One region of the Variovorax sp. V93 genome, then DNA from elsewhere that is predicted to be linked to it. Evidence: predicted binding sites of a transcription regulator. Region 1 holds the regulator's gene; each other region holds the start of a gene.
The links. Region 1 encodes LexA, which represses DNA repair genes until DNA is damaged. Its sites were predicted from a motif close to ACTGTATNNNNATACAGT; they were not measured.
Positions count from the first base shown of each region.

Region 2: a site for LexA is predicted at 3,755-3,772, ahead of imuA (translesion DNA synthesis-associated protein ImuA). Genes of this name have one in related genera too.
Region 3: a site for LexA is predicted at 2,296-2,313, ahead of ACAM54_RS16695 (DNA topoisomerase IV subunit B). Genes of this name have one in related genera too.

Region 1 is NZ_AP028669.1:2,910,683-2,915,741, forward strand. It holds gene ACAM54_RS13850 (Trm112 family protein) at 1-29, shown strand, start outside; gene kdsB (3-deoxy-manno-octulosonate cytidylyltransferase) at 103-876, shown strand; gene adk (adenylate kinase) at 1,012-1,668, shown strand; gene ACAM54_RS13865 (asparaginase) at 1,696-2,685, opposite strand; gene lexA (transcriptional repressor LexA) at 2,759-3,442, shown strand; gene ACAM54_RS13875 (hypothetical protein) at 3,582-3,950, shown strand; gene ACAM54_RS13880 (D-2-hydroxyacid dehydrogenase family protein) at 4,041-5,048, shown strand.
Region 2 is NZ_AP028669.1:3,291,080-3,296,138, forward strand. It holds gene ACAM54_RS15610 (error-prone DNA polymerase) at 1-1,624, opposite strand, end outside; gene ACAM54_RS15615 (DNA polymerase Y family protein) at 1,617-2,966, opposite strand; gene imuA (translesion DNA synthesis-associated protein ImuA) at 2,935-3,741, opposite strand; gene ACAM54_RS15625 (aldo/keto reductase) at 3,954-4,841, shown strand; gene ACAM54_RS15630 (Bug family tripartite tricarboxylate transporter substrate binding protein) at 4,852-5,059, opposite strand, start outside.
Region 3 is NZ_AP028669.1:3,525,094-3,530,152, forward strand. It holds gene ACAM54_RS16690 (lytic transglycosylase domain-containing protein) at 1-239, opposite strand, end outside; gene ACAM54_RS16695 (DNA topoisomerase IV subunit B) at 266-2,263, opposite strand; gene ACAM54_RS16700 (MFS transporter) at 2,444-3,667, shown strand; gene ACAM54_RS16705 (hypothetical protein) at 3,691-3,831, shown strand; gene ACAM54_RS16710 (class I SAM-dependent methyltransferase) at 3,840-4,409, shown strand; gene dapA (4-hydroxy-tetrahydrodipicolinate synthase) at 4,489-5,059, shown strand, end outside.

The DNA of each region.
Region 1 (5,059 bases):
CGCTGTCCGACGAAGAGCTGGGGCTGTGAGCGCCGCGCCGGGCCGCCCCAAGCAAGCTCGCTCCCGCCTGGCGGGAAGGCGCGCAGCGCCAAGGGTGCATCAATGAACTTCACTGTCCTGGTGCCGGCCCGGCTGGCTTCGACGCGGCTGCCCAACAAGCCGCTGGCCGACATCGCCGGCCTGCCCATGGTGGTGCGCGTGGCCCGACGTGCCAGCCAATCCGCCGCCGCGCGCGTGGTGGTGGCGGGCGACGACGCGGCCATCGTCGAGGCGTGCGCAAGGCATGGCGTGGAAGCCATCCTGACCCGCCAGGACCACCCGAGCGGCTCCGACCGCCTGGCCGAAGCCTGCGAACAACTGGGGCTGGACGGCAACGACATCGTCGTCAACGTCCAGGGCGACGAGCCGCTGATCGACCCCGCGCTGATCGACGCCGTCGCATCCGCGCTGGCCGCACATCCGGAAGCCGCCATGAGCACGGCGGCCCACGAGATCGACTCGCTCGACGACTTCCTGAACCCGAACGTGGTGAAGGTGGTGCTCGATGCACAAGGCAACGCGCTGTACTTCAGCCGCGCGCCCATTCCATGGTGGCGCGACGGTTCCGCCAATGGCGCGCCACCCTCCGTGCTGCCCGCACCGGCTCCGCTGCGGCACATCGGCATCTACGGCTACCGCGCCGGCTTCGTGCGCAGCTTTCCTTCGCTGGCACCTGCGCCCGTCGAGGCCACCGAAGCGCTCGAACAGCTGCGTGCGCTGTGGCACGGGCATCGCATTGCGGTGCACGTCAGCCATGTCGCACCCGGGCCCGGCGTCGATACCCCCGCGGACCTCGAGCGCGTGCGCGCGGTCTTCGCCGCCGAACCGGCGCGCTAAAAAGTGCGCTGCCGCAAGCGTGGCAGCGGAAATTCTTCACGCGCTCGCATGCTATCCTCGACGCAACTCCGCCTTGCCCCGCTCCCGGGCTGACGCTTGGCGCGACACAAGATCGAAGAACCCTCCGAGGACACCATGAGACTAATTTTGCTGGGCGCGCCCGGGGCGGGCAAAGGCACGCAAGCAGCCTTCATCTGCCAGAAATACGGCATCCCTCAAATTTCGACCGGCGACATGCTGCGCGCCGCCGTCAAGGCCGGCACCCCGCTCGGACAGCAGGCCAAGGCCGTCATGGAGTCCGGTGGGCTCGTGAGCGACGACCTGATCATCAACCTCGTGAAGGAACGCATCGCGCAGCCCGATTGCGCCAGCGGCTTCCTGTTCGACGGCTTCCCCCGCACCATTCCCCAGGCCGACGCCATGAAGGCGGCTGGCGTCAAGCTCGACTACGTGCTCGAAATCGACGTGCCGTTCAGCGACATCATCGAACGCATGAGCGGCCGCCGTTCACATCCTGCGTCGGGCCGCACCTACCACGTCAAGTTCAATCCGCCCAAAGTGGAAGGCAAGGACGACGTCACGGGCGAAGACCTGATCCAGCGCAAGGACGACGAGGAAGAAACCGTGCGCAAGCGGCTCGAGGTCTACAGCCAGCAGACGCGTCCGCTGGTCGACTACTACTCGGCCTGGGCCAAGGCCGATCCGGCTTCGGCGCCGAAGTACCGCGCGATCCAGGGCGTGGGCAGCGTCGAAGAGATCAAGCAGCGCGCACTCGCGGCCCTCAGCAGCTGAGCCTCCTCGGCTGCCCGCGGCCGCCGCTCAGGCGGCCGCCGTTTCCATCAGTTCCAGCATCAGCGCGATGCGCGCCTTGACGGGCGTGAGCGCACCGGCGTCCCGCAGCGGATCGCCGGGCTTGGGCAGGATGCGTCCGTTCGCGCAACGGGTGGCACGCAGCACTGCCACGCCCGCGGCCTGCGCCCGCAGCGCCGCCGCCTCGAGCGCATGGTGCACCGTGCCATTGCCGGTCGCGGCCACGACCAGTCCGCGGATCGGTTCGGCAGCGCCCGATGCGCGCTCCTGCAGCAGCAGGTCGACGAGCGCGCCGCTTGCGCCCGCATGGCTGGTGACGATCTCCACGCGCGGCCAGCGCACCTCCGCCCCTGCCTTCGCTTCAGGAAGCTTCGCGGCCCCGCCCACCACCTGCGGCCAGTCGCGCAGGCGCCGCACCGCGCCCTCTTCCACATAGCCGATCGGCCCGGCATCGCCCGATGAAAACGCGTCCGGGCGGTAGGTGTGCACCTTCTGCACATCGAGCGCGCCGTGGATGGCACCCGCGCAGACCACCGCCACGCCGTGCGCCGCCGGTGTGGCCGCGACGGCGATCGCATCGCGCAGGTTCTGCGGACCGTCGGGCGAGAGCGAGCTGGCCGGGCGCATGGCGCAGGTCAGTACCACGGGCTTGCCGGGCGCAAGCACCGCCTGAAGGAAGTAAGCCGTTTCCTCGATGGTGTCGGTGCCGTGCGTGATCACCACGCCCGCCACGTCGGCTTCGGCCAGCCAGAACGTGCAGCGCGTGGCGAGCTGCAGCCAGACGTCGAAAGCCATGTCCTTGCTGTCGAGCTGCGCCACCTGCTCCGCCACGAGCGCCACGCCTGCGGGCGCATCGATGCCGCCGAGCAGGTCCGCCACGCCCACCTCTCCAGCGGTGTAGCCAATGTTGTCGGCGCCGCTCGCGGCCCGGCCTGCAATGGTGCCGCCGGTGCCCAGGACCACGATGCGCCGCAGGCCGGAGGAAGGGGAATTAACCATGGGTTGCCAACTTTTAAAAACTGGTTAAAAATACAGGTACTGGATATTCAGCCAGTGCCGCAAGGAACCACATATGCAGTTCGCCGTGAAGCTTACCGCCCGCCAGCAGCAGATCCTGGACTTGATCCAGAGCGCCATTGCCCGTACCGGCGCGCCGCCCACGCGGGCCGAAATCGCCAATGAGCTGGGTTTCAAGTCGGCCAATGCCGCCGAGGAACACCTGCAGGCGCTGGCCCGCAAGGGCGTGATCGAACTTGTCAGCGGCACTTCGCGCGGCATCCGGCTCAAGGGCGACGCGCTGCGCTCGCTCAATGAGACGCGCCACCGCGAAGGCGGCCAATTCTCCCTCTCGCTGCCCGGCATGTCGCAGCTCGCGCTGCCTCTGATCGGCCGCGTGGCGGCGGGCTCGCCCATCCTCGCGCAGGAACACGTCGACCAGACCTATTACGTCGAGAACACGCTGTTCCAGCGCCAGCCCGACTACCTGCTCAAGGTGCGCGGCATGTCCATGCGCGACGCCGGCATCATGGACGGCGACCTGCTCGCGGTCCAGGCCACCAAGGAAGCGCGCAACGGCCAGATCGTGGTGGCGCGCCTGGGCGACGAAGTCACGGTCAAGCGCCTCAAGCGCAACAAGCAGGTCATCGAGCTGCATGCTGAAAACCCTGACTACCCGACCATCGTGGTCCAGCCCGGCGAGCCCTTCGAGATCGAAGGCCTGGCGGTGGGCCTGATCCGCAACACCATGCTGATGTAGCCCTTCGCGGCCTGCCGAAAGCAGCAACCCATCCGGCCGCAACAGGTGGCGGGCGTATGGCGCTTTGTCGCCATCACCCTGTTGCGTCCATTCAAAGAAATCCTGCCTGTGTTCAACCTCAGACTTTTTTGGAGTTCACATGGGAATCGCCCTCCTCGCCATCGCTGATTTGTGGATGCCGCTGCAATCGCTTGCAAGCCGGCTGCTGCCGGCACGCCGCCCGGCGCGGCGCGACACCGGCAGCAGCTCCGCCGGGTTGCGCTACGTCGCAGTCCGGCCGGCCTGCGCGGCCCGCGACCACGCGGCAACCCCCAAGGCGGCGCCGGCGCCCGTGCGGCCGCTGCGCGTCATCCGCGTGGTCGACGGCCCGCAGGGCGAAAGACGCAACACCAACCGCATGGTGATTTCGGGCCGCATGGCCGACGTCTGCGCCGAGCTCGACCGGCTGGCGGCACTCGAGGCGATGGAAACCATCAGCCCCGCGCCCCGCTCCACCCAGTTGCACTGAACCCGTGCACCCCGGTGACCACTGCCCGGGGTGGGTATCCAAACGTTCACACGCGCGTCATGCCAATGCTGCGAGGCACAATGGCACGCCATGAACATTGTGATCCTCGACGATTACCAGGACGCCGTGCGCAAGCTGCGCTGCGCCGCCAAGCTGGACGCGTACGCAGCCAAGGTCTACACCAACACGGTCAAGGGCATCGGGCAGCTTTCGGTCAGGCTGAAGGATGCCGACGTGATCGTGCTGATCCGCGAGCGCACCCAGATCTCCCGCCAGCTGATCGAAAAGCTCCCCAAGCTCAAGCTCATTTCGCAGACCGGGCGCGTCGGCGGCCATATCGACGTCACGGCCTGCACGGAGCGCGGCGTGGCGGTGGCCGAGGGCACCGGCTCGCCCCAGGCGCCTGCCGAGCTGACCTGGGCGCTGATCATGGCGGCCATGCGCCGCCTGCCGCAGTACATCAGCAACCTCAAGCACGGAGCCTGGCAGCAGTCGGGGCTCAAGTCGGCCTCCATGCCGCCCAATTTCGGGCTGGGCTCGGTGCTCAAGGGCAAGACGCTCTGCATCTGGGGCTACGGCCGCATCGGCCAGCTGGTGGCGCGCTACGGGCAGGCCTTCGGCATGCAGGTGGTGATCTGGGGGCGCGAGGCAAGCTGCGCCAAGGCGCGGTCCGACGGCTTCCAGGTGGCGCAGAACCGCCACGAGTTCTTCGCCGCGGCCGACGTGCTGTCGGTGCATCTGCGGCTCAACGAGGAAACCAACGGCCTGGTCAAGCTCGAAGACCTTTCGCGCATGAAGCCGACGGCGCTCTTCGTCAACACCTCGCGCGCCGAACTGGTCGAGGCCGATGCACTCCTCGCTGCGCTCAACCGCGGCCGGCCCGGACTGGCGGCGGTCGACGTGTTCGAGAGCGAGCCGCCGCTGCAGGGCCATGCGCTGCTGCGGCTGGAGAACTGCATCTGCACGCCGCACATCGGCTATGTCGAGCAGGACAGCTACGAAAGCTACTTCGGCCAGGCTTTCGACAATGTCGTGAGCTTCATCAAGGGCAACCCCACCAACATCGTGAACCCCGGCGCGCTGCAGGTTCGCCGGTGATTCCATGAGCC
Region 2 (5,059 bases), 380 kb from region 1:
GCTGGCTCAGGTGGCGCGGAAAGCCCTTGAGCCGCTGCGTCATTTCGATCCATTGCACCAGCTTGAGCTCGTCTTCCTCCACGCCGACGCGCGCGGCCGCCTTGAACAGCTGCTCGCCCAGCACGGTGTCGTCGAACCAGTAGTGGTCCTTGGCGAATTCGTCGATCAGCCGTTCGTCGATGCCCATGGCCTTGCCGACGTCGCGCAGGGCGCTGCGCGCGCGGTAGCAGATGACGACGGCCGCGATGGCTGCGCGATCGCGGCCGTACTTCTCGTAGATGTACTGGATGACCTCTTCGCGCCGCTGGTGCTCGAAGTCGACGTCGATGTCGGGCGGCTCGTGGCGGTGCCGGCTCAGGAAGCGCTCGAACAGCAGGTGGCCTTTTTCAGGATTGATCGCGGTGATGCCCAGGCAATAGCAGACCGCCGAATTGGCCGAGGAGCCGCGGCCCTGGCAGAGGATGTCCTGCGACTTGGCGAAGCGCACGATGTCTTCCACCGTGAGGAAGAACATCTCGTACTTCATCTCGACGATCAGCGCGAGTTCCTTCTCGAGCTGCGCACGCACCTTGGCGGGAATGCCCTCGGGGTAGCGAAGCGCCGCCCCCTCCCACGTCTTGCGCACCAGCGTCTCAGCCGGCGTCTCGCTGCTGCCCACGGTTTCGAGCGGGTACTTGTAGTTCTCGCGGATCACCTCGGGATCGAACCGGCAGCGTTCGGCCACCACCAGCGTATTCAGCAGCATCTGGGGCAGATAGAGCTCGGCCAGCCGCACCCGCTGCCGCAGGTGCCGCTCGGCATTGGGCTGCAGCGCAAAGCCGCATTCGGCCACCGTTTTTCCTTCGCGCACAGCCGTCAGCACGTCGTGCAGCGGCTTGCTCGAACGCGCGTGCATGTGCACGTCGCCGGCCGCCACCAGCGGCACGCCCGTTTGCTCGCCCGCCTGCAGCAGCGCGGCGAACCAGAGGTCGTCGTCGAGCTCGTTGAGCATTTCCACCGCCAGCCAGAGGTTGCCTGCGTAGAGCGTCTTGGCGGCCAGCAGGTCTTCATGCAGCGTGGCCGTGTCCGCGGCGGCGCCCGGCGCGCGGTGCGGCACGAAGAGAACCTGGCAGTCCTGCAGCGAGGCCACGTCGCTGTGCTCCCAGCTCACGCGGTACTCGCCCTTGGGCAGTTCGGTGTTGCGCGCGGCGGTGATGAACTCGCAGAGGTTGCCCCAGCCTTCCGTGCCGTTCGCGATCACCACCAGCCTGAAGCGCTCGAAGCGGAATTCGCTGCCGAACAGCAGCCGGAAGCCGGGGTTGCGCGGGAGCGGCGCTTCGTCGGGATGCTCGCGCTCGTATTCCGCGAGCTTGGCCGGCAGCTCGCGCAGGCAGACATGGGCGCGCACGATGCCCGCCACCGAGCATTCGTCGGTGATGGCCAGCGCCGTGTAGCCGAGCTGGTAGGCGCGCTCGACCAGTTCCTCGGGCGTCGAGGCGCCGCGCTGGAAGCTGAAGTTGCTGAGGCAGTGCAGCTCGGCGTAGTCGGGCAGCGTGGGGGCAGGCTTCCTGCGCAAAGGCAAGGGCAGCGCATGCACCTTGGCCGAGTTGCGCCCGCGCGGCTGCTTTTCGCTCAGGTCAGGCATAGAACCCCTGCAGGTACCAGCGCACCTCGGCCGGAGAAAAGCGCGCCGAGGGCCGCTCGCGAAAGATCCACACCAGGCCGGCCTCGGGGCTTTCCGCCACGTAGTAGTCGCGCATCGCCGGCTGGCCGCCGTCTTCCTTGCCGCCCCACCAGCCCGCCTCGATGCGCTGCGGCCCGACCAGCTTGCGCAGCGGGCCGCGGTAGCACGGGCTCTCGCCATCCATCTCGAGCAGCAGCGGCTCGGGCAGCAGCCAGGGCGGGTAGAGGGCATCGGGCTGCAAAGCCGCGGCCTTCGCTTGCTTGCCGGCCTTGTCCGCCAGCGCCTTGTCCTGCTGCAGCGCGGGGCGCCAGGCCTGCTTGCGCTCGGGCCGGTGGTCGGCCTGCGCAGCGGGCACCACCACCTGGTGCGCTCCGAGCCGCACGCTGAGCCGCTCGACCATCTCGTGCAGCCTGTCGCCCTTGCGGTTGTCCTCGGGCAGGAAGCTGGTGCTGGCGCCGGCCCACGGATCGGTCTCGAGCGTGCGCAGCCGGAGCCAGCTCGCAGGTGCCGCGAGCGTGGTGAGAGCCAGCTTTTCGGACAGCAGGCGGCGCAGGTGCGCCATGTCCTGCGTGGGCTCGGCCGTGCGCACGGTGACCTGCTGGTGCGGCGGCAGGTTCACGCCATTGAAGCGCTTGAGATCGAGCGTCCACTGCAGTTCGAGCGCACGCGCGCCGCGCTGGCGCGCGCGCAGCCAGATCTGCAGCGCCGCGAGCAGGCGGTTGGCCGACCACATCAATTCGGGTGCGGTCTCGGCCAGCGCGGGCAGCTCCAGCTTCTGCTCGAACACGTCGGGCAGCGTGAGCCAGTCGTGGCTTTCAGGTCGCAGGCCCCAGGCGGTGTCGAGCGCTTCGCGCAGTTCCACGCCAAAGCGCCGCGTGAGGCCGCCGCGCGGCAGGGCCGCCACCTCGCCCCAGGTGCGGCAGCCCAGGCGCGCGAGCAGGTCGAGGTGGGGACGCGCGGCCGTCAGCGTGTCCAGCGGCAGGCCGGCGGGAATGTCCCTGGGCCGGCTCTCGTTGCGCTCGAACAGGCGCAGCCGCGCCAGCGCGATCAGGCTCGTGGCGCCCTGCGCGCCGCGCATCACGGCGCCGGGCGCGGGGTTCTCGTGGGCCAGCTGGCGCATCAGCGACGAGCGCCCGCCCCACAGGCGCTCGCAGGCCGAGACTTCGAGCATCAGCGCCTCGTCCTGCCAGGCGACGTGCGGCGTGTAGCGCAGCGCCCACCAGCCCAGCGCCTCGGGCGTGGGAAGCACCGGGGCATCGGGCGCGTCGGCATCAAGCGACCACCGCAACGCGATCCAGTGCATTTCCGTTTCCTTTCCACGCGTCGATGCGCACCACGGTGGCCGACCCGGCTGCCTCGGCGGCCGGCGCCGTGCCCTGCTGCCGCAGCCGCAGCTTGCGGCGCAGCCGGGCGGCGGCCAGCAATGCGGCCATGCGCTCGTTGCGCGCGGGCAGCATGACGGGCGCGGCCAGCGGCGGACCGCGGCGCTTCAAGATGCGCAGTTCGATCTGCGACGCATCGGCCTCGCAGCTTTCCACCTGAAGGCGCAGCCGTGCCGGCGATGCGCCCTGCGCGGCCGATGCGGGCCGGCACACGAAGAGCAGCACCTCGTGCTGGGCGGCCGCCAATTGCAGCCGCCGCAGCTCGCCCACCCTGGCCTGCGGCAGCCAGGCCAGCACGGCCGCCACGTCGGCGCAGCGCAGCGCCTGCTCGCAGGCCCACAGCCGCGCGGCCGGCGCCTCGCTGCGGACCCACATCAGCGCCTCCACCGGCAGCCCCTGCGCCGCGAGCGCCGCCGCGCAGGGCTCGTAGGGCGCGCCGATCAGCACCACCGGCCCGCCGTGCGCGGCCACCGCCTGCGCCAGCGCGGGCAGCAGCAGGCGCCAGACATGCGCCTCGGGCGCGGTCTGCAGCAGCTCCGTCATGGCGCCGACCGGCCAGCCGCCTCCCGGCAACTCCGCGTCGAGCGCGGCGTGGCCGGTGGCAACCACCTGCGCGTCGGCCAGCCCGAGCTCGTCGGCATGCCAGACGCCGCGGCCCGCGGCAGCGGAAAAGGAGTCGAGGAAAGGGAGGCCCATGATTCAACTGTTAACTGTATTTTTATACAGTATTCCATGCATCGCAACCGCAAAGCCGGCTGGAGGGGCTTTTCTCGCGCGGTGGCCCTCTGCGCCGTCCCGGCCGATACTGAAAGCTCGAACGGCAAAGCCACCCCCGGAGGACTTTTTTTCCCGTGACCCTGCAGGCAAACGGTCTTTCCCTCACGCGCGCCCGGCTGCTGCGGCTGGGCATGGCGCTGTGCGCCGGCGCGGCGCTTCCCCCCGCATCCGCGCAGCAAGGCAGCCTGAAGATGAATACCCGCCCCATCCCCTCCACGCAAGAAGCCCTGCCGGTGGTCGGCTGCGGCACCTGGATCGGCTTCGACCAGCGCCCCGGCAGCGACGAATACCAGCGCCTGCCCGGCGTGCTCGACGCCCTCTTCGCAGCCGGCGGCACGGTGATCGACAGCTCGCCGATGTACGGCCGCTCCGAGGAAAGCACCGGCGAGCTGCTGGCCGCCATAGCGAAGCCGCGCGAGACCCAGGCCTTTCTCGCCACCAAGGTCTGGACCTCGGGCCGCGAGGCCGGCATCGCGCAGATGGAGCAGTCGTTCGCGCGGCTGCGCACCCAGCGCATGGACCTGATGCAGGTGCACAACCTGATGGACTGGAAAACCCACCTCGCCACGCTGCGCGGCTGGAAAGAGAAAGGCCGCGTGCGCTACATCGGCATCACGCACTACACGGCCTCGGCCTACCGCGAGGTCGAGGCCGTGCTGCGCGCCGAGAAGCTCGACTTCCTGCAGATCAACTATTCGCTCGACGCGCGCGAGGCCGAAGAGCGCCTGCTGCCGCTCGCGGCCGAGCGCGGCGTGGCGGTGATCGTCAACATGCCCTTCGGCGGCGGCGGCCTCCTGCGCCGGCTGCGCGGCAAGCCCCTGCCCGCCTGGGCCGGCGAGATCGGCTGCGCGAGCTGGGCGCAGGTGCTGCTGAAGTTCGTGCTGAGCCACCCGGCCGTGACCTGCACGATTCCCGGCACCAGCCGCGCCGAGCACATGGCCGACAACGCCGCGGCCGGCGCGGGCGCGTTCCCGGATGCGGCGTTCTGGCGCCGCAACGCGGAATCGATCGGGCTCTGAGCCGCCGCCGCTATTCGAACTTCACGTTGTGCTGCCGCACGGTGGCGCCGAAGGCCTCGTACTGCGCGCGGAAGAACTCGGCGAACTTCGCGGGGCTCATGCCGTAGCCCTCGAAGCCCTGCTGCACCAGCTGTGCATGCACCTCGGGCCGCTTGAGCGTGTTCTGCAACTCCTGCGACAGCTTGTCGGTGATCGCCTGCGGCAGCCCCGGCGGCCCG
Region 3 (5,059 bases), 610 kb from region 1:
AGGGTCTGCGAGGCCTGCGGCACCTTTCCGTCGAGCTTGCGCCCGCCGCGCGCGAACGGCGCCAGGCCCTGCGCGGTGTCGAAGCTCTGGCCGCGGCGAAAGAAGACCTGGTAGCGCTCGTCGATCTTTTCCGACGCGAAGTGCGCCACGCCCTTGCTGTCGATGTAGCCGTAGACGTCAGCGGCGTGCGCGAGCCCCTGCTGCGCGCACAGCAGCAGGGCCAGGAGCAACGGACGCATGAGGTCTGGAATTTTCACGAGGGTGGTCAAACATCGATATCGACATCGTCGGCGCGCAGTTCCATCAGTTCGCGCCGGGCGGCTGCCTCGCCCTTGCCCATGAGCTTGGTGATCTCGCCCTGGGTGGAGCTGAAGTCGAAGCGCCCCAATTGGACCTTCATCAGGCGCCGGGTATCGGGATTGAGTGTGGTTTCCCACAATTGTTCCGCGCTCATTTCGCCCAGGCCCTTGAAGCGGCTGATGCTCCAGGCGCCTTCGCGCACGCCGTCCTTGCGCAGTTTATCGAGCGTGGCCGTGAGTTCGCCCTCGTCGAGCGCATAGACCTTGGAAGCCGGCTTCTTGCCGCGCGCGGGCGCATCGACGCGGAACAGCGGCGGCTTTGCGACATACACGTGGCCGGCTTCGATGAGTTTCGGAAAGTGGCGGAAGAACAGCGTGAGCAGCAGCACCTGGATGTGCGAGCCGTCCACGTCGGCATCGGAGAGGATGCAGATCTTGCCGTAGCGCAGGCCGCTCATGTCGGGCGTGTCGGCGGGGCCGTGCGGATCGACGCCCACGGCCACCGAGATGTCGTGGATTTCGGTGTTGGCAAAAAGCCGGTCGCGCTCCACCTCCCAGGTGTTGAGCACCTTGCCGCGCAGCGGCAGGATGGCCTGGCTCTCCTTGTCGCGGCCCATCTTGGCGCTGCCGCCGGCCGAATCGCCCTCGACCAGGAAGACTTCGTTGTGGCTGGTGTCCTTGCTCTCGCAATCGGTCAGCTTGCCGGGCAGCACGGCCACGCCGGAGCCCTTGCGCTTCTCGACCTTCTGGCCGGCACGCTGGCGCGTCTGCGCGGCCTTGATGGCGAGTTCGGCGAGCCTGCGTCCATAGTCGACGTGCTGGTTGAGCCAGAGCTCGAGCGCCGGGCGCACGAAGCTCGACACCAGGCGCACGGCATCGCGCGAATTGAGGCGCTCCTTGATCTGGCCCTGGAACTGGGGGTCGAGCACCTTGGCGCTCAGCACGTACGAGGCGCGTGCGAACACGTCCTCGGGCAGCAGCTTCACGCCCTTGGGCAGCAGCGAATGCAATTCGATGAAGCCCTTCACCGCGGTGAACAGGCCGTCGCGCAGGCCGCTCTCGTGCGTGCCGCCGGCGCTGGTGGGAATCAGGTTGACGTAGCTCTCGCGCACCGGCTGGCCGTCTTCGGTGAAGGCCACGCACCAGTCGGCGCCCTCGCCCTCGGCAAAGTTGTCGGCGTTCTTGTCGGCATGGCCGCTGCCTTCGAACAGCGGGATCACGGGGTCGCCGTTGAGCGTCTGCATGAGGTAGTCGCTCAGGCCGCCCTTGTAGAGCCACTGCTGCGTTTCCTTGGTCTTCTCGACCGTGAGCGTGACGCTCACGCCCGGCATCAGCACGGCCTTGCTGCGCAGCAGGTGGGTGAGCTCGGCCATCGGCAGCGCCGCGGTCTCGAAATACTTGGCGTCGGGCCAGGCGCGCACGGTGGTGCCCTGCTTGCGCTCGCCGGCCTCGAGCTTGCGCACCTGCAGCGGCTCGATCACGTCGCCGCCGCTGAAGGCCAGCCTGGCGACCGAACCCTCGCGGTGCGTCGTCACTTCGAGGCGCTTCGACAGCGCGTTGGTCACCGACACGCCCACGCCGTGCAGGCCGCCCGAGAAGCTGTAGGCGCCGCCCGAACCCTTGTCGAACTTGCCGCCGGCGTGCAGCCGGGTGTACACGAGCTCGACCACCGGGGCTTTTTCTTCGGGGTGCAGGCCAAAGGGAATGCCGCGGCCGTCGTCCTCGACGCTGACCGAGTTGTCGGCATGCAGCGTGACCTTGATCTTCTTGCCATGGCCCGCCAGCGCCTCGTCGGCGGCGTTGTCGAGCACTTCCTGGATGACGTGCAGCGGGTTGTCGGTCCGGGTGTACATGCCCGGGCGCTGCTTCACGGGCTCGAGGCCCTTGAGCACGCGGATGGAACCTTCCGAGTACCCGGAGGACGCGGACGATGAACTGGGGGGAGTCTTGGGGGGAGTCGCCATGGGGGCGGATTGTAGTCAGTCGCCACCAAACAACTGGATACCCATACAGGCACACTGCGCGTTCACGGCCGGGCCGCCGGCTTTGATGCGCGGCGCGCATCAAAGCCGGCGCCACAAATCATCAATGGCCTTGGCCGCCAGCGCGCCCGCCAAAGTACCCGAGTCGCTACATTCGACGGCATGCAAGCCTCCTCTCCCACTCTCTCGGTCAAGCAGGTGCTGATCTGCGGCGCCATGATCGTCACGCTTTCCATGGGCATCCGCCACGGCTTCGGCCTCTGGCTGCAGCCGATCACGCAGGCGCAGGACTGGAGCCGCCAGACCTTTTCGTTCGCGCTGGCCGTGCAGAACCTGTCGTGGGGCATCTTCGGCGTCTTCGCAGGCATGGTGGCCGATCGCTTCGGCGCCTTCCGGGTGCTTGTCGCCGGCACGGCGTTCTATGCGCTGGGCCTGCTGGGCATGGCGTATTCGCCCACGCCGCTGCTGTTCACGCTGAGCGCCGGCGTGCTGATCGGCGCGGCGCAGGCCGGCACCACCTATGCCGTCGTCTATGGCGTGATCGGGCGCCAGATTCCGGCCGAAAGGCGCTCCTGGGCCATGGGCGTGGCGGCGGCGGCCGGCTCCTTCGGGCAGTTCCTGCTGGCCCCGATCGAGGGGCTGCTCATCAGGCAGCTGGGCTGGCAGAGCGCGCTCGCGGCGGTGGCGATGCTGGCGCTGGTGATCGTGCCGCTGGCCTTCGGCCTGCGCGAGCCGCAGCGCGGCGCGCTCGCGGGGCACCGCGACCAGTCGGTGCTGCAGGCGGTGGGCGAGGCCTTCCGCTATCCGAGCTTCGGGCTGCTGATGGCGGGGTACTTCGTCTGCGGCTTCCAGCTCGCCTTCATCGGCATCCACATGCCGACCTACCTGCGCGACCAGCGCCTGCCGGCCGAGGTGGCGGGCTATGCACTCGCGCTGATCGGGCTCTTCAACGTGTTCGGCACCTACACGGTCGGGCTGCTGGGCCAGAAGCTGGCCAAGCGCAAGATCCTGGCGGCCATCTACCTTGCGCGGGCGGTCTCGATCGCGCTGTTCCTGCTGGCGCCGATCTCGCCGCTCAGTGTGTACGTGTTCTCGGCGGCCATGGGCTTCCTGTGGCTGTCGACGGTGCCCGCCACCAACGCGATCATCGCGGGCATCTTCGGCGTGGCGCACCTGTCGATGCTCAGCGGCTTCGTGTTCCTGAGCCACCAGGTCGGCTCGTTCATCGGCGTCTGGCTGGGCGGCTATCTGTACGACACCACGGGCAGCTACGACATCGTCTGGTACATCGCGATCGCGCTGGGCGTGTTCGCGGCGCTGATCAACCTGCCGGTGAAGGAAAGCGCCATTGCGCGCGGCGGCCGGCCGGTCGCCGTGCCCGGCTGATCCTGGCGAAGGACAATGGCCCCATGATTCCGCAGATGCGCCACCGCCTCGTGCAGGCCGGCTGGCTGGCGGCCGCGTTGGCGGCGCTGGGCGGCGTCTTTGCGCTCTACGTGCACCCGGATTTCCTGGTGACGCTGGTCGACCAGGTCTGGTCCTGCTTCTGATGATTGCTATGAAAAATGCAGCACCTCCGCATGGCGGAACAGCGCCGTCGGAATGGATCGAGCGGTGGTCGCACCTGCTCGCCCCCGGGGCCGCCGTGCTCGACGTGGCCTGCGGCCACGGACGGCACATGCGGTGGTTCGCGGCGCGCGGGCATGCGGTGACGGGCGTGGACCGCTCGGTGGAAGCCGCCGAAGCCGCGGGCGCCTTCGGCCGCGTGCTGGCCGCCGACATCGAGGCCGGCCCCTGGCCGTTCGCGGGCCAGGCCTTCGGCGCGGTGGTCGTCACCAACTACCTGTGGCGCCCGCGCATGGCGGACATCGTGGCCGCGGTCGCGCCGGGCGGCGTGCTGCTGTATGAAACCTTCGCGGCCGGCAACGAGACGGTCGGCAAGCCCTCGCGGCCCGACTTCCTGCTGCAGCCCGGCGAACTGCTGGCCGCATGCAAGGATTTGCGCGTGGTGGCCTACGAGGATGGCTTCCTTGCCGAACCGGCGCGCTTCGTGCAGCGCATCGCGGCCATCCGTGCCGGCGATGCCGGCGCGGGCCAGCCCCCACGCCATCTGCTGCAGGGAAACTGAGCCCGCCGGGGCCGCCGTTTCCGGGGACGCCGGAGTAAGTAGAATCGGCGCTTTCGTCCACCCGACAGAGAGATTCCCCTTGGAGCAACTGACAGGCAGCATCGTCGCTCTTGCCACGCCGATGCACGACGACGGCAGTGTCGACTACCCCGCCCTGCGCCGGCTGATCGACTGGCACATCGACGAAGGCACCGATTGCCTTGGCGTGGTCGGCACCACCGGCGAATCGCCCACGGTCGACGTGGAAGAGCATTGCGAAATCATCCGCGTGGCGGTCGAGCAGGCCAAGGGCCGCGTGCCCGTGATGGCCGGCTGCGGCGCCAACTCGACCAAGGAAGCGATCGAGCTCGCCAAGTTCGCCAAGGGCGTGGGCGCCGATTCGCAGCTGCAGGTCGTGCCCTACTACAACAAGCCGACGCAGGAAGGCCAGTACCAGCACTTCAAGGCCATCGCCGAAGCCGTGGGCGACCTGCCCACCGTGCTGTACAACGTGCCCGGCCGCACCGTGGCCGATATGGCGCACGACACCGTGCTGCGCCTCGCGCAGGTGCCGGGCATCATCGGCATCAAGGAAGCCACCGGCAACATCGAGCGCGCGCAATGGCTCATCCGCGACCTGCCCAAGCACTTTGCCGTGTACTCGGGCGACG